2 regions of the Exiguobacterium sp. s166 genome follow, and region 1 is predicted to be linked to the other one. Evidence: riboswitches for the same ligand, from Rfam matches in the RefSeq annotation. Region 1 holds a riboswitch; the other holds the start of a gene.

Region 1 (7,806 bases):
TGTCACGTCGGCACATGGTTTCGGAACGTTTGATTTAAAGGAAGGACACCTCTCACTGGAAACCCAATTGACGCTTCCTGACTCCGACCGGATGAATGACGGGAAACTTGATCCATCGGGTCAGTATGTGGCCGGAAGTATCAATGAAGAGGACGGCGAGACCGCTTCCCTCTATCGTCTGCGTCATGACGGTTCCGTCGATGTCCTCCTCGAAAACTTAACGAACTCGAACGGACTCGTTTGGTCCGAGGACGGTAAGACACTCTATCACATCGATACGCCGACGAAAAAAGTCTATGCCTTCGACTATGCTGCGGATCAACCGTTGACAAACCGCCGGGTGGCCATCGACTTAGAGGACGAAGACGGTTTCCCGGATGGTATGACCAAAGACACGGAAGGTCATGTCTTCATCGCCCATTATGCCGGATCATGCTTAACACGCTGGAATCTTGAAACCGGTGAAAAACTCGCCCAGATTGATTTCCCGGTTTCGAACCCGACTTGTCCGATTCTGTACGAAGACCGTCTACTGGTCACGACAGCAGCAGACGGGGACGATTCCGAACATGCCGGAGCCGTTTTCGAAGTGACGTATTAACACATTTGCTCCCTCACGAGAGGGAGTTTTTTTGTAGACGTCTGTACTAAAACAGGCGATACTAAAACAGAAGTGTATATTATGACGAGGGAGTGTAATCGGATGCATATTTCGACGATCGAACGACTTCATCAACTGCAAACAACGCCGTCCTTCTTCCCGGTCAACTGTTACTTATTTGAAGAAGCGGACAGCCTCACCCTGATTGATACGGGGATTTCACTGAATGCCAAAGCGATTTATTCCGTCATCAAGTCGTTTGACAAACCGTTACAGTCCATCATCCTGACTCATGCACATGCCGATCACGTCGGATCCCTTGATTTTTTAGCAAGTGCTTTCCCGCTTGCCGAAGTCTCGATCAGTTACCGGGATGCGGCTCTCCTCAGCGGGGATGAGTCGTTGCGCGAAGGCGAGACGACACCGCTGAAAGGCGGCATTCCAAAAAACATCAAAACCCGTCCGGACCGGTTGCTCGAAAGCGGTCAACAGATCGGCAGTTTAAGTGTCATTGCTTCTCCGGGACACACACCGGGTTCCATCTCCCTGTGGCATGAAGGCAGTCGGACGTTGATTGCCGGTGACGCTTTCCAAACTCAGGGTGGTCTGGCGGTTTCGGGGGACACGCGTTGGCAGTTCCCCTTCCCGTCACTTGCGACCTGGGATAAGGAAGTCGCCCTCCAATCGGCACATCAGTTGACGGAATTGACACCGGACGTCCTGGCAGTCGGTCACGGACCGCTCGTCGTCGCACCAAGCTTCGATATGCGCCAGGCAGTCGACCGGTTCGAACAGCTCTTATCCTCGAAAAAGCGCAACGGCTATACGTAAAAAAATCAGCTGGTTCAAAAAAATCCGGACATTTCCTGCTCCTCATTTAGAAATGAAGAGTAGAAGATGTCCGGATTTTTTCTGTTGACCGTCGCCGCCAGTTAAGGCATCTCATATTGGTACAATCGGGCTTCGTACGGTGCCAATCGATTGATGTCCGCGGTCTCATAATTCGTCAGAATCAACTGTTCTTCCGGTAAACCAAACGTCGTCGTCACCGGTTCATCATGGACGTTCAAGACGATCCGCCAAACCACTCCGCCCAGGACCCGTTCATAGACATACAGGTACGGATCCTGAATCGCCAGATCACGATAACCTCCGTAAACCATGACCGGATGAGTCTTCCGTAAATCAATCAGTTGCCGGTAAAACACCAGCACGGAATGCGGATCCTGTTCCGCTGTTTCGACGTTGATGTCACGGTAGTTCGGATTGACCGTCATCCATGGCGTCGCTGCGGTGAATCCGGCTGCTTTGCCGGTATTCCACTGCATCGGTGTCCGTGAATTATCTCGCGCCCGCAACTGCATCGAGGACAGGACGGTTCCGGGTGATTCGCCGGCGGCAATCCGTTCGGCGTATTGATTCCGAAATGCGACGTCCTGATAAGACTCGGGATCAGAAAAACGAATGCCGGTCATGCCGATTTCTTCACCCTGATAAATGTACGGGATGCCCGGTAACGTGTGCAGCATCAAGCCCAGTAGCTTGGCACTTTCGACACGATACCGTTCGCTTCCGAACCGGGTCACCTGACGGGTGTGGTCATGGTTATTCAAAAACTGTGACGCGACTCCGCTCGGATAAAGCGCTTCGTACCAACGCTTCTGGATTTGTTTGAAGCGCGGTAAATCCATCGTCTCCATGTCATCCGCGACTTCGAAGTGAAACAGCGTCCGCAACTCATTCCGTTCCTCACCGACATACAGTAACCCGTCTTCCGGGCCGACGAACGGAATCTCACCGACGGTAAAGAGATCGGTTCCCGCCAGTACTTCCTGGTGCATCTCCTGCAAGAATTCATGAATGCCCGGCTGGTTCCCTAAGTAGGATAAATTCAGAGGATCTGCGACATCATCATACGTCGCCCGTTTCTTGATCAGGTTGATGACATCCATCCTAAAGCCGTCGATTCCTTTCTCGGCCCACCACCGCATCATCGTATACACAGCCTGCCGGACTGCAGGATGTTCCCAGTTCAAGTCCGGTTGCTCCGATGCAAAGGAATGGAAGTAATACTGCTGGCGTGTCTCATCCCACGTCCAAGGGCTCGGCGCAAAATACGACCGCCAATTGTTCGGCGGTGTTCCTTTGACCCCGTCCCGCCAAATGTACCAATCGGCTTTCTCGTTTGTCCGACTGCTGCGGGATTCTTTAAACCACGTGTGTTGATCACTCGTATGATTGACGACCAAATCAAGAATCAGTTTCAGTCCCCGTTCATGGGCGGACGCAATCAGTTCTTCCAGATCCGACATCGTTCCCGCCTTCGGCATAATCGAGTAATAATCCGAAATGTCGTATCCGTTATCGACATCCGGTGATGTATAACAGGGATTTAACCAGATGACATCGACACCAAGGGAAGCGATGTAATCGAGTTTTTCAATTACTCCGCGTAAATCGCCCATCCCGTCTCCGTTCGAATCTTTAAAACTGCGCCAATACACTTGATAGACAACGGCTTCTTTCCACCAGGCCCGATTCATCCCATCATCTCCTTTGTGATTCAATCGTATTCTAGTTCAGTGTATCAAAAACACGAAAGCCATCGGTTCTTTTTCCCAATTATCAGCAATTATTAAAAAACTCTTTTCTTTTTTCTGAAAATTCGTTATCCTTGACGACAATACCCAACAAGGAGGAAGACAGATGAAACATTTCGCCCCATCGATTGCGATTGATCGGTTACCCGCTCCGGTCTTCGCCGAGCTCGCCCAGCGGATCGGTGCCGTCAAGGCTGCCGGTCATGACGTCATCACGCTTGGTCAGGGAACACCGGATCAGACGACACCCGTACATATTCTGGATGCCTTGAAAGAAGCAATCAATGACGCTTCAAACCTCCAGTACCCGCCATTTCGCGGACACGATTTCCTCAAACAGGCTGTCGCGGATTTTTATCAGTCAGAGTTTGGCGTAAACATCGATCCGGCCTCTGAAGTCGCCATTTTGCTCGGCAGCAAAGCCGGTATCGTCGCTTTACCGCAAACGATCGTCAATCCCGGTGAAGGTGTCATTGTTCCTGATCCCGGATACCCGGATTACTTATCCGGCGCCGCCCTTGCCGGAGCTTACCCGATCACATTGCCGCTCCTTGCGGAAAATGCCTTTTTACCTGACTACACGTTACTTGATACGACAGATGTCGAACGGGCCCGGATGTTGTTCCTCAACTACCCGAGCAATCCGACCGGGGCGACGGCAACAGCGGAAGCCTTCGAGCAAACGGTTTCCTTCGCTGATGCGAACGACATTTGCGTCGTCCACGACCTCGCCTACGGCGGAATCAGCTTCGACGGTCCGACCCGCAGTTTCCTCCAGACGGAAGGCGCAAAAGACGTCGGAATCGAACTGTTTTCATTATCGAAACGTTTTAACATGTCCGGTTTCCGAATCGCCTTCGCCATCGGGAATCCGTCCGTCATCGCAAGTATCGAGACGTACCAGGAACACTTATACGTCAGTGCTTTCACACCGATTCAACAGGCAGCAACCGTCGCTCTTTCAAGCGATCAGACGTGTGTCCGCGAACTGAGCGCTCTGTATGAAGCGCGGCGTGATGCCTTGTTCGGCAAGTTACAGGAAATCAGTTGGGACGGACCGATCCCGGGCGGTTCGTTCTTCGTCTGGTTGCCGGTCCCGTCCGGCTACACGTCCCAAAGCTTTACCGATCACCTGCTCGACGAAGCGCATGTCGCCGTTACACCGGGACATTTCTTCGGCGAATACGGGGAAGGTTACGTCCGGATCAGCCTGATTGCTGACGCCGAACGACTCGTCGAAGCAGCTGAACGGATTGGTCAATTGAATCTGTTTCGCCAGACCGTTGCGGAATAATTCTGAAAAAATGTTTGACAAATGGGAATGATTTCCGTTACAGTAAGTCCCAACAGCATATCTACTTATCGAGAGCGACCGAGGGATTAGGCCCAACGACGTCCGGCAACCACCTTTAAGGAACGGTGCCACATCCTACAGAATGTTTCATTCTGAGAGATAAGTTACGAAATCTTACACTTCGTCGCTTTTTTCTGGTTGCTCTTAACTGGAAAAAGGCGATTTTTTTGTATAGGGAGGAAACGACAGATGATTGAATTTAAAGGGATCACTAAACGGTTCGTTCGTGACCGGACACCCATTTTTGCCTTACGTGACGTCAATTTAACGATTCAGCAAGGTGAAATCTTTGGCATCATCGGTGAATCCGGTGCCGGAAAAAGCACCCTGCTCCGTCTGATCAACGGACTGGAGACACCGACACAAGGAACGGTTAAAGTATCGGGCACTAATCTGTCCGGCCTCTCCAAAGGCAGCTTACGCGAACTGCGTTTGAACATCGGGATGATCTTTCAACACTTCCAATTGATTCAATCCCGGAACGTCGCCGATAATATCGCCTTCGCCTTAAAGGCTGCCGGCGTCAAACGGACTGACTTCCCCCAACGGATCAAAGAGCTCGTCTCCCTGGTCGGACTCGAAGGCTTCGAGACGAATTTCCCGAGTCAGCTCAGCGGCGGTCAAAAGCAACGGGTCGGGATTGCCCGCGCCCTTGCGAATAATCCGAGTGTCCTGTTATGTGACGAAGCGACGTCCGCTCTTGATCCGGTCACGACGCTGCAAATTCTCGAACTGCTGAAAGACTTGAATGAACGGCTTGGCCTGACGATCATTCTCATTACCCATGAAATCGATGTCGTCAAACAGATTTGTCACCGGGTTGCCGTCATGGCGCAAGGTGAAGTCGTTGAAGTCGCCCGTACATACGACCTGTTCAGTCAGCCGGCACATGATGTCACGAAACATTATGTCGATACGGCACTCCAGATCGAGTTACCGGAACGGATCTTGCGAACGACACCGGGAAAAATTATCCGCCTGCAATTCACAGGTGAAAAGACCGGTGAAAGTACGTTATCGGAAGCAATTAAACAGTTTGATATTTCCGTCAGCATCCTCCACGGTAAGGTCGACTATATCCAGAACGTCGCTTTCGGAGTGCTGATTGTCAGTTTGACCGGTCCGACCCTTCACGTGAACCGCTCCTTGACGTGGCTCGAAGAACAACTTCACACGCTTGAGGTGATCCAGGATGTGGCTTGAACGGATTGAAACCATGTTACCGGATCTTGCGAAAGCGTTAGCGGAAACGGCTTTGATGGTCGGAATCTCACTCGGCTTCGCCCTCATCATCGGGATTCCACTCGGGATCTTACTGTTCATCACGGACCGGGGATTGTTTTTCCAGAACGTCGCCGTCCGCAGCATCTTGGACTTTTTCGTTAATATCGTCCGTTCGTTACCGTTCATCATCCTGCTCGTCGCGTTGATTCCGCTGACACAACTGTTACTCGATAATACAATTGGACCGACTGCTGCTTCCGTCAGCCTGAGTGTCGCCGCCATTCCGTTTCTCGCCCGACTGGTCGAGACATCGCTCCGTGAGATTCCACCGGGATTAATCGAAGCAGCAGAAGCCTGTGGTGCGACACCGTTTCGGATCATCATCAGTGCACTCTTACCGGAAGCCCTTCCCGGCATCATTCAAGCCGTCACTTTGACGACCATCAGCCTGATCGGGTTTTCCGCCATGGCCGGTATCGTCGGTGGTGGCGGCGTCGGTGACCTGGCCATCCGCTTTGGCTATTACCGGTACGATAATGTCGTCATGATCGTGACAATTGTCGTCCTCGTCATCATTGTTCAAAGTATTCAAGGGCTTGGCAATGTTCTGGCCCGTCGTGCTGATAAACGTTAACCAAAAATAGAGAATCGTAAGGGAGAGAATGAATATGAAAAAACGTTATGCCTTTTTAGCAACAGGACTACTCGGAGCCGGAATTCTTGCCGGTTGCGGTGACAGCAGCGCCAAAGAAGACAACAAGTCGATTAAGATCGGTGCAACGAGCGGGCCTTACAGCGACATGGTCAAAGAAGCGATCCAACCCGGGCTTGAAAAGAAAGGCTACGACGTCGAAATCGTCGAGTTCGGGGATTATATTCAACCGAACATCGCGCTCGGCAGTGGCGACATCGACGCCAACCTGTTCCAACACTCGATCTACCTGAAGACATTTGCGAAGGAAAAGAACCTCGACCTTAAAGGACTGATTACTGTCCCAACGGCGCCGATGGGTTTATACAGCAAATCCTATAAATCGCTGGATGACGTCAAGACGGGAGCGGAAGTCGCGACACCAAACGATCCGACGAATCAGGCCCGGGCACTGAACCTGCTTGCTGACCAAGGCTGGATTGAACTGAAAGCCGACACCGATCCACTGACGGTCTCTGAAAAAGATATCGTCAAGAATCCGAAGAAACTGGTCATCAAGCCACTCGAGGCTGCCCAATTACCCCGTGCCATTGACAGTGTCGATATTTCTGCCGTTCCGGGAAACTTTGCGTTAGCCGCAAAATTTGATTTGCTGGATGCACTGGCACTCGAAAAAATGGACGAGCAGTACCGGAATCTGGTCGCTATCAAAACTTCTAATGAAGATAAACAACTTGCGAAAGACTTGACGGCTGTCGTCAAATCAGATGACTTTAACGCTGTCATCGAAAAGTCCTTTAAAGGCTTCAGTAAACCCGAGTGGACAAACTGACATAACTCTTTTTGTCTCTTAGTTCATCTAAAGATGATATAAAACCCCTGAAACAGCTGCCTCCCCTTACAAAAAGGAGGTGGAACGGTTTCAGGGGTTTTCCATTGAATGATAACTCTTGGAGAAGACAAGGCTTCGTCAATCAAAAGCCTGCTCTCATTTTTCAAGATAGGATTCAAATCTAGATGGTGCGTCATCCATCTACAAATTGATCCACACAAAAGAACCCCAATTCTGCTTTCGCAAAATCGGGGTGATACGTACACTTTCGTTTTAAATGTTGCTTCAGGGTGTCCGAAAATTAATCGTAAAGTACGGTGAATTGTCACGGAACGCAACACCGGTATCCGCCTGTTTGAAGGTCTTGTTCATGATGTTATCCCGGTGCCCTTTCGAGTTCATCAAACCCCAGTGTGCCGCAAAGACATTCGGATAACCCATCGATAAGTTTTCTCCGGCTGCCGAGAAGCGGATCCCGTTTTCTTTCATCCGATCAAACGGATCTCGTCCTTCCGGATCAGTATGGGAAAAGAAATTATTTTT
Region 2 (7,806 bases), on a different contig from region 1:
TCGCGACTCCCCCTTCCTGCTTTCAGGAACGATCACATATCGTAAACCGTTCTTGAACCGTGCAATCTGCACGTAAAACACGAATCACTTCGTGTCTATTGTCATGTTGCGTCCGTCAAGTCCGGTGATCCTCTTCTTCTCGAAGCGACATGCGATCGTTCCCTATACATTGATAATCATTCATGTGCATCACCATCCTTTCATATACTGAATATTACCTATTCTATTCGAAGTTAAACCACTTTTTTTAATTTTTTTTGAAACGGTAATAGGTCGAAGCCAAGGCAAGCGCCAAAACGGCACCTTTGATGATGTTCAGTGAATAATACGGTACCGACAACATGACGAGCCCGTTCTCAAGAATTCCGACGAGACAAGCACCGACCAGTGTCCCGAGCGCATTCGGCTTCCCTTGTCCGGCAAATGAAGAACCGATGAACGCTGCTGCAACAGCCGGCATCAAATAACCGGATCCGGCATTGATTTGGGAGGAACCGACTTGCGACGCCAGCAAGATCCCGCCGACAGCCGCCAGTAATCCGGCAATCAGATAAGCGAGTGCCCGGTACCGGTTGACCCGGATTCCGGTCAGATGGGCCGCTTCCGGATTTCCGCCGATGATGTACAAAAAACGTCCATGCCGGGTATAGTTCAAAAAGACATGCGTCACGGCGACGACGACAAGCATGATCAGAATGATCCAAGGCGCCTGACTGATTTTTAAAAACGACTCCGGAATCAATCCGACCGTCGGTGTTCCGTCGAGACGGGGCATCCCGGCACTGATTGATCCGCCACCGGTATAGGTCATCGCGACGCCTTCAAAAATGAACATCGTCGCAAGTGTGGCGAACAGATCCGGAATCTTAAACTTCACAATCAACAAAATGTTGACGAGTGCGACCGCCAAGGCAATTACGAGGGCCAGACCAATCGAGACGCCGAGCGGCAGGCTGTACCAGACAAAAAAAGAGACGACGAGCGAGCTGGCAAAGGTTGCGGTTGAACCGACGGACAAGTCAAAGCCGTTGACCGTCAACGAAATCGTTAATCCGATGGCGATGATGGTCACAATCGAGATGCTTCGTAAAATATTGACCAGGTTCGTCCCTTGTAAGAAATTCGGCGCCGTCATGGCAAAGAACAGAATAAGTGCAACAATCGCGAGGACGATGCCCCAGTCGTTCAAAAAGCGTAATAACGGTTTTCCCGGTGCGGTTCGTGGTGCGTCCGGCTTTGCCGTCGGTTTTTGCAATACATCATTCATTCTGTTGTCCTCCTGTTGCATACCACAATAATTGTTCTTCGGTCGTTTCCGCAGTGGTCGTTTCAAACACGATCCGTCCGTCATACATGACATAAATCCGGTCGGTCACAGCCAGCAGTTCATCCAGTTCGCTCGACGCATAGATGACGGCTTTCTGTTCTGCAGCCAATTGATCAATCACTTGGAAGATTTCCGCTTTCGCCCCGACATCGACGCCTTTTGTCGGTTCATCCAATACCAGGACGGACGCGTCTGCCAGCAACCATTTCCCGATGGCGACTTTTTGCTGGTTCCCGCCGGATAAGTCGGCGGCACGTTGCTCGGTACTGCTGACTTTAATCGACAGTTGCTGCACGATTTTTTGAGCTGCGGTCCGCTCCTTTGTTTTCTGTATAAATCCGAACCGGTTGACGAATTGTTGGAGACTGGCTGCCGTCATGTTTTGGTCAATCGGATCTGCGACTAAAATCCCTTCTTTCCGCCGTTCTTCCGGCACCAGCCCAATACCGAGCCGGACTGCATCATTCGGCGAACGAAGGCGGTGTGTTTCTCCATGCAGACGAATCGATCCCGAAGTGACAGAAAGCGATCCGAAAATCGTTTTACACAGTTCCGTCTTACCGGCACCGACGAGTCCGGCAATTCCGATCACTTCTCCGGCACGGACGGTTAACGAGATGTCATCCAGTTGTCCGGCGACTGTGACCCGGTCGAGTTCAAGTGATGGTGCACCCGCCGGACGCGCTTCCCGTTTCGATTGGCGCAGACGCCGGCCCAGCATCTGTTCGACGACTGTTTCCTTTGTTTGTCCGGCAAGAAGCTGACGTGACACCAGCTTGCCGTCCCGCATGACAGAAATGGATTCACAAATCTCAAATAGTTCTTGCAGCCGGTGGGAAATGAAGATGACGCCCAGTTGTTCCGTCTCTGCCAGCTCACGAATGATGCGAAACAGTTGCTCCGTTTCCCGTCCGCTGAGCGGGGCGGTCGGCTCATCCAATATCAGGAACCGGCTCTCCTGGACCAAGGCGCGGGCAATCAAGACCAGTTGTTTTTCGGCCAGACGCAACTCGCTGACCCGCTGCCGGACATCAATTGATGCTTTCAGTTTCCGTAAAGCACGTTCGGCTATTTCCTCGTATCGCTGCCGTCTGATGAACCCTTTCAGCTGTCCGTTCGTCAGCACATCGAGACAAATATTTTCCGCCACGGTCAAATAACCGACCAGTGCCGTATCGACTTCCTGATAAACGATTTCAATCCCGGCCCGTTTTGCGGCAGCCGGTGAATCGATTGTCAGAGGTACACCGTCAAACCAAATCGTTCCGTCATATGAATCGTACGCCCCGGCCAACACTTTCATCAGCGTGGATTTACCGGCTCCGTTCGCTCCGACAAGCGCATGGATTTCCCCGCGGCCCACGGAAAAATCAACATCGTCCAGCGCCTTGACGCCGGGGAATTCGATTGAAATTCCCTGCATCTCCAGTCGTTGTTCCTTCACCGGACGGGTCATTTCCCGTCATTCGCTTTCCGCAGTTTTTCCATCCACGGTTCATTGAACTTTTCGGACGTACTCCAGCCTTTGATGATCGTATCGAGATTGTACATCGTCGTATCGGCTTTCAGTGCTTTTTGTTCGACCAGTTTAGCGTCTAGGTCAAAAGTGTCCGGTGTGTTTTCCCCGGCCAGCTTTTTCGCCAGCAGACGCATATCCGTCTGTCCGATCAAATGCGGATCGACGGCACTCGTCGACACCCAGTTACTGCCCTTTTCACGCATCAGATTGATGTCCTGGTTCGAAACGTCGATTGAAATCAACGGAATCTCCTGACGTTTGTTATCCTTTAAGGATTTATAGGCTCCTTTGGCGACTTCATCCCAAGCACCCCAGACGGCATCGATACTTCCTTTCGGATATTTGGCGAGAATCGCGTTCATCTTCGTCGCAATATCGCCTTGGACATCCTGGAAGTTCGTTGGTCCGACTGTTTCAAGCGTTTTAATTTTTCCGTCTGCTTCGTATGTCTTGTAGATTTCCTGACGGCGGTCAAGCGGGGCAAATCCCGGACCGAACCACAGTTTGATGACCCGGACCGGCTGATCGTCTTTGACTTTCGTTACTTCATCGAGTGAAAGCTGTGCCAGTTTATGATCATCCTGGAACGTTTCCGTGATGCCTTTTAACGTCTGGTCCTTTTTCTTTGTCACTGTATCGAACGTCACGACTTTGATTCCTTTGTCGATTGCCGGTTTGATCATGTCGTAGGCATAATCCTCTTTTCCGTGCGAGATGATCAGTCCGTCATAATCCTGTTGGACGGCTTGGGCGACGAGTTCCTTGAATTTGACGTCATTGCCTTCCGAGATGAACGTGTTAACCTGAAAACCGAGCGCTTCCCCTTCCGAACGAGCTCCGTCCAAAAACTGTTTCGTATGGTCATCGGATGCCAGATTGCGGATGACGGCAATTTTGACGTCTCCCTGGACACTTTCCGGTACACCACTGATTTTTTTCGTCGGTGTCGCTTCGCTATTGGCGCAAGCAGCCAGCAAGACCGCCGGTGCAAGTACCGCAAATGCTAATTTTTTCATTTCGATCTCCCCAGTCTGTTTAACGTATTTGTTGTCCGATTGTCTGCTCGATCGTTTCGACGGACGGATGCTTGATGACTCCCAGTTCCGTAATGATTGCCGTGATCAATTCGTGCGGTGTCACGTCAAACGCCGGATTAAAGACGGCCACACCGGCCGGCGCCGTTGCTTTCCCTGCGAATTGCGTCACTTCACGGGCATCGCGTTCTTCAATCTCAATCTCGTCTCCCGACAAGCTCGTCAAATCAAAGGTCGAAAGGGGTGCCGCGACATAAAACGGAATCCCGAAAGCACGGGCCAGTAACGCCAGTTGAAACGTCCCGATTTTATTCGCGGTATCCCCGTTTCGGGTAATCCGGTCGGCACCGACGATGATGGCGGTGATGTTTTTTTCTTTGATGGTATGGGCGACCATATTATCGGTAATCAAGGTCACGTCAATACCGGCCCGTTGCAGTTCCCATGTCGTCAGACGCGCTCCCTGCAGTAACGGCCGCGTTTCCGACGCATAAACGGAGAGCAGAATTTCCTGTTCTTTCGCGAGATAAAACGGGGCGAGTGCCGTCCCGTAAGCCGCTGTCGCAATCGATCCGGCATTACAAATCGTCAGAACCCGGTCACCGGACTCAAATAATTCCAATGCGTGGATCCCGATTTGCCGGGATGTCTTGGCATCCGTTTCATACAGTTCGAGCGCCTTTTGTTCCAACCGTTTTGGTAACTCGGCAAGCGCCGTACTCGAGACAATAATTTGATTCAGCTCATCAAGCACGTTCCGCAAATTGACAGCGGTCGGCCGGGTTGCGAGCAATTGGGCCGACACCGTCAACAGTTCTTGTTTCGCTTCAGAAAGTGACCCTGTCGTCCGGCGGAATGCTTCCTGCACAAGGATGAAGCCGCCGAACAGGCTGATGGCCGGTGCACCGCGGACACGCAATTGTTTGATGGCGTCAATCGCTTGCGCCAAGTCATGGATAACCTCGTATCGTTCTTCTTCCGGGAGCCGGGTCTGATCCAAAATCGTCACCGTCCCGTTGTCATAGATGATGCTTTGGACGAATTGGCTCATCGGCTGAGTTCCTCCGTCAAATCGAAGTTTCGTAAATCGGTGAACGTCTTGCATTCGGTCCGGCGTTTGATCAATGCCACTCCAAGACGTAACGCATGACGTTTCCGCTCAAGTCGTTCCCTCGCGTCCGTGATGTTCTCGAGGTCCGCAACCGGTGCCAATCCAATCGTCCGCCGGATCAACTCACAACCGGCAAAGCCCAGTGCGTCCTGTAAAATCGTACTGAGGACATCGTCGACAAGTCCGCCCGCCGAACGGAACGGCTCTACCGCTTCGCGTTCCCATAATGCTTTGAACGTCGACGCAAAGGTCAGCCAAAACGTATCGATATCCTTCACCCGTCCATCCCGTAACTCGGCATAGTTTGGATACGCGGCAAAGCAGAGATGGGCGATGAATTGTCCGACATCAAAACCAAACGGTCCGTAAAAGGCGAACTCGGGATCGATGACTTTCGTTTCATCGGCTGAAGCAAAAATACTTCCGGTATGTAAGTCACCGTGCAATAATGCATCACCTTTTGTGATGAACAGTGTTTCCAGTTTCGCGACTTCGCGTTTCAGTTCTGCATCCTGCCATAACCGAACCGCTTCCGCTTCGAGGCCTGCTTCAATCGCATTCGTTTCCGCATCATAAAACGGGTCTGTGAAGATCAATTTTTCCGTGATATCACAGAGATCCGGATTGTAGTAGTTCCGTGCCACTTGTTTTTTCGCGACCGGTCCAAGCGCAAAATCCGACGTATAAAACAGTGTCCGCGCCAGGTACGAACCGATGTGTTCCGCGAGTAACGGATACTTTTCCCCTTCGAGCAAGCCGGTCCGGGCGATCGTCAAATGCGACAAATCCTCCATCACCGTAAACGCTTCTTCCTTGCTCGCATGGTAGACGTGCGGAACGAAAGGAACAGCGACTTTTGCGAATTCTTTTAAGGCCGATTGTTCAATCCAGGCCCGTTCGAGCGACAGCGGCCAGCTTTCCCCGACGACTTTCGCATATGGCAACGCCTGCTTTAAAATCAGCCGTTTTTCTCCTTCCTGAATCCGGAAAACGAGATTTAAATTCCCGTCCCCGATCTCTTCTGCCGTCACCGGTTCATTGCCGATTAATCCGAGTGTCCGGACCCGTTCAATCGCGTCCTGTACTGTAAATGCTTGGTATCCCATTCTGGTTTCCTCCTTGTTGATCACACGAAAAAACGCCTCTTTTCGTCAAAGAAAAGAGGCGCGGCAGAATACTCCGTCCTCTTATCTCTCAGACGAATGTCTGTTGGATGTAGCACCGTGCCGGATGGTCGGTTGCTGCGGCGTCTTCGGGCCAATTCCCTCTGCCAACTCACGATAAGAGTCATATGTAGTTGTCATGTGATTTGATGTTGATTTGAATACTACGTGCGTTGCTGGCCGTCTGTCAATTCCAATTTTTAGTGAAACGGATTCAAAAACGGAACCGTCTATAGAAGAAGTATTTTCAAAAAAATAAATTTTCAAAATATAGTTTGACAAGTGATGGATCTCATGTAAAAATTGCAATTAGATTTCACAATTTCATCCAATTCTTATCAAGAGCAGACGGAGGGACGAGCCCTACGATGTCGCAGCAACCGACCACTTGGCACGGTGCTAATTCTTGCAGCTAATACGCTGACAGATAAGAGTCCACGCGCAAATTTTCATGGTCTCTTGTCATTGACGAGGGACCATTTTTGTATTTTTCAATAAGGGAGAGACGATTCATATGGCGTACATTACCGCAACATACCAACTCGGAACGACCGATCAGTTGCCGAAACGGGCAGAGCAAATCGCGCTCGGTCTGACGGTCGGTTCATGGACCGATTTAAATCACTTGGAACAACAACAACTGGAATCCTTTAAAGGACAGGTCGTCCATACAGAAGAACATGACGGCAAAGGTTACATTACGATCCGTTATCCGGAACACAACGTCTCACGGGACTTTTCCGCTATCTTAACGACGGTCTTCGGTAAACTGTCGCTCGATGGACAAATCAAGTTAACCGACTTACAGCTTCCCCCGTCATTCACGAACGACTTTCCCGGTGCCAAATTCGGGATTGAAGGAGTCCGTCAATTGATTCAGGTCCATGACCGTCCCCTGTTGATGAGCATATTTAAAGGAGTCATCGGACGGGACCTCGTCTTTTTACGGGAACAACTCGAAGCACAGCTCGCGGGCGGCATCGATCTCGTTAAAGATGATGAGATTCTATACGACAATCCGTTGACGCCGGCACTCGACCGGGCACGGATCGGACGGGAAGTCCTCGACGCCCATTATGAACGCACCGGCAAACGGGCGCTTTATGCGATTACGTTAAGCGGTCCCGTCTTCGGCTTGAAGGAACAGGCAAAACGCCTGATTGAAGCAGGTGCCACGGCCTTCCTGCTCAACACGTTTACATACGGACTCGATGTCCTGCGCGAGTTGGCTGCCGATGCGGACATTTCCGTCCCGATTTTTAATCACCCGGCCTTAAGCGGTGCCTTGATCGCAAGTCCTGAATACGGTATTTCGGCTCCTGTTCTGCTTGGAACGTTACCCCGACTGGCCGGTGCTGACTTGACATTGTTCCCGTCTCCCTATGGTAACGTTGCACTCGCCAAAGATTTGGCCCGCGGGATCGCCGTTGAAGCGACGCGAATCGGAGAAACGAAGACGATTCTGCCGGTTCCGTCCGCCGGCATCCATCCCGGCCTCGTCGCTCAGCTCGTCCGTGATTTCGGTACCGATTCGGTCATCAATGCCGGAGGCGGCGTTCACGGTCATCCGCAAGGGGCAGCGGCCGGTGTCCTTGCATTTCGTCAGGCGCTCGACGCCGCACTGACCGGAGAATCGCTGACAAGTGCCGCAA

The links. A riboswitch is a leader RNA that binds a small molecule or an ion and turns the genes downstream of it on or off. The one in region 1 is predicted to bind S-adenosylmethionine.
Region 2: another riboswitch for S-adenosylmethionine. It lies ahead of mtnK (S-methyl-5-thioribose kinase); the one in region 1 lies ahead of KNP93_RS03930 (methionine ABC transporter ATP-binding protein).

The regions. Positions count from the first base shown of each region.
Region 1 is NZ_JACSMU010000001.1:783,917-791,722, forward strand. It holds gene KNP93_RS03910 (SMP-30/gluconolactonase/LRE family protein) at 1-601, shown strand, start outside; gene KNP93_RS03915 (MBL fold metallo-hydrolase) at 704-1,432, shown strand; gene KNP93_RS03920 (alpha-glucosidase) at 1,534-3,144, opposite strand; gene KNP93_RS03925 (aminotransferase class I/II-fold pyridoxal phosphate-dependent enzyme) at 3,308-4,495, shown strand; SAM riboswitch class I at 4,558-4,661, shown strand; gene KNP93_RS03930 (methionine ABC transporter ATP-binding protein) at 4,745-5,758, shown strand; gene KNP93_RS03935 (methionine ABC transporter permease) at 5,748-6,413, shown strand; gene KNP93_RS03940 (MetQ/NlpA family ABC transporter substrate-binding protein) at 6,448-7,263, shown strand; gene KNP93_RS03945 (CAP domain-containing protein) at 7,549-7,806, opposite strand, start outside.
Region 2 is NZ_JACSMU010000006.1:140,448-148,253, reverse strand. It holds gene KNP93_RS13030 (ABC transporter permease) at 248-1,267, opposite strand; gene KNP93_RS13025 (sugar ABC transporter ATP-binding protein) at 1,260-2,783, opposite strand; gene KNP93_RS13020 (sugar ABC transporter substrate-binding protein) at 2,780-3,862, opposite strand; gene mtnA (S-methyl-5-thioribose-1-phosphate isomerase) at 3,882-4,931, opposite strand; gene mtnK (S-methyl-5-thioribose kinase) at 4,928-6,097, opposite strand; SAM riboswitch class I at 6,176-6,278, opposite strand; SAM riboswitch class I at 6,487-6,588, shown strand; gene KNP93_RS13005 (2,3-diketo-5-methylthiopentyl-1-phosphate enolase) at 6,669-7,806, shown strand, end outside.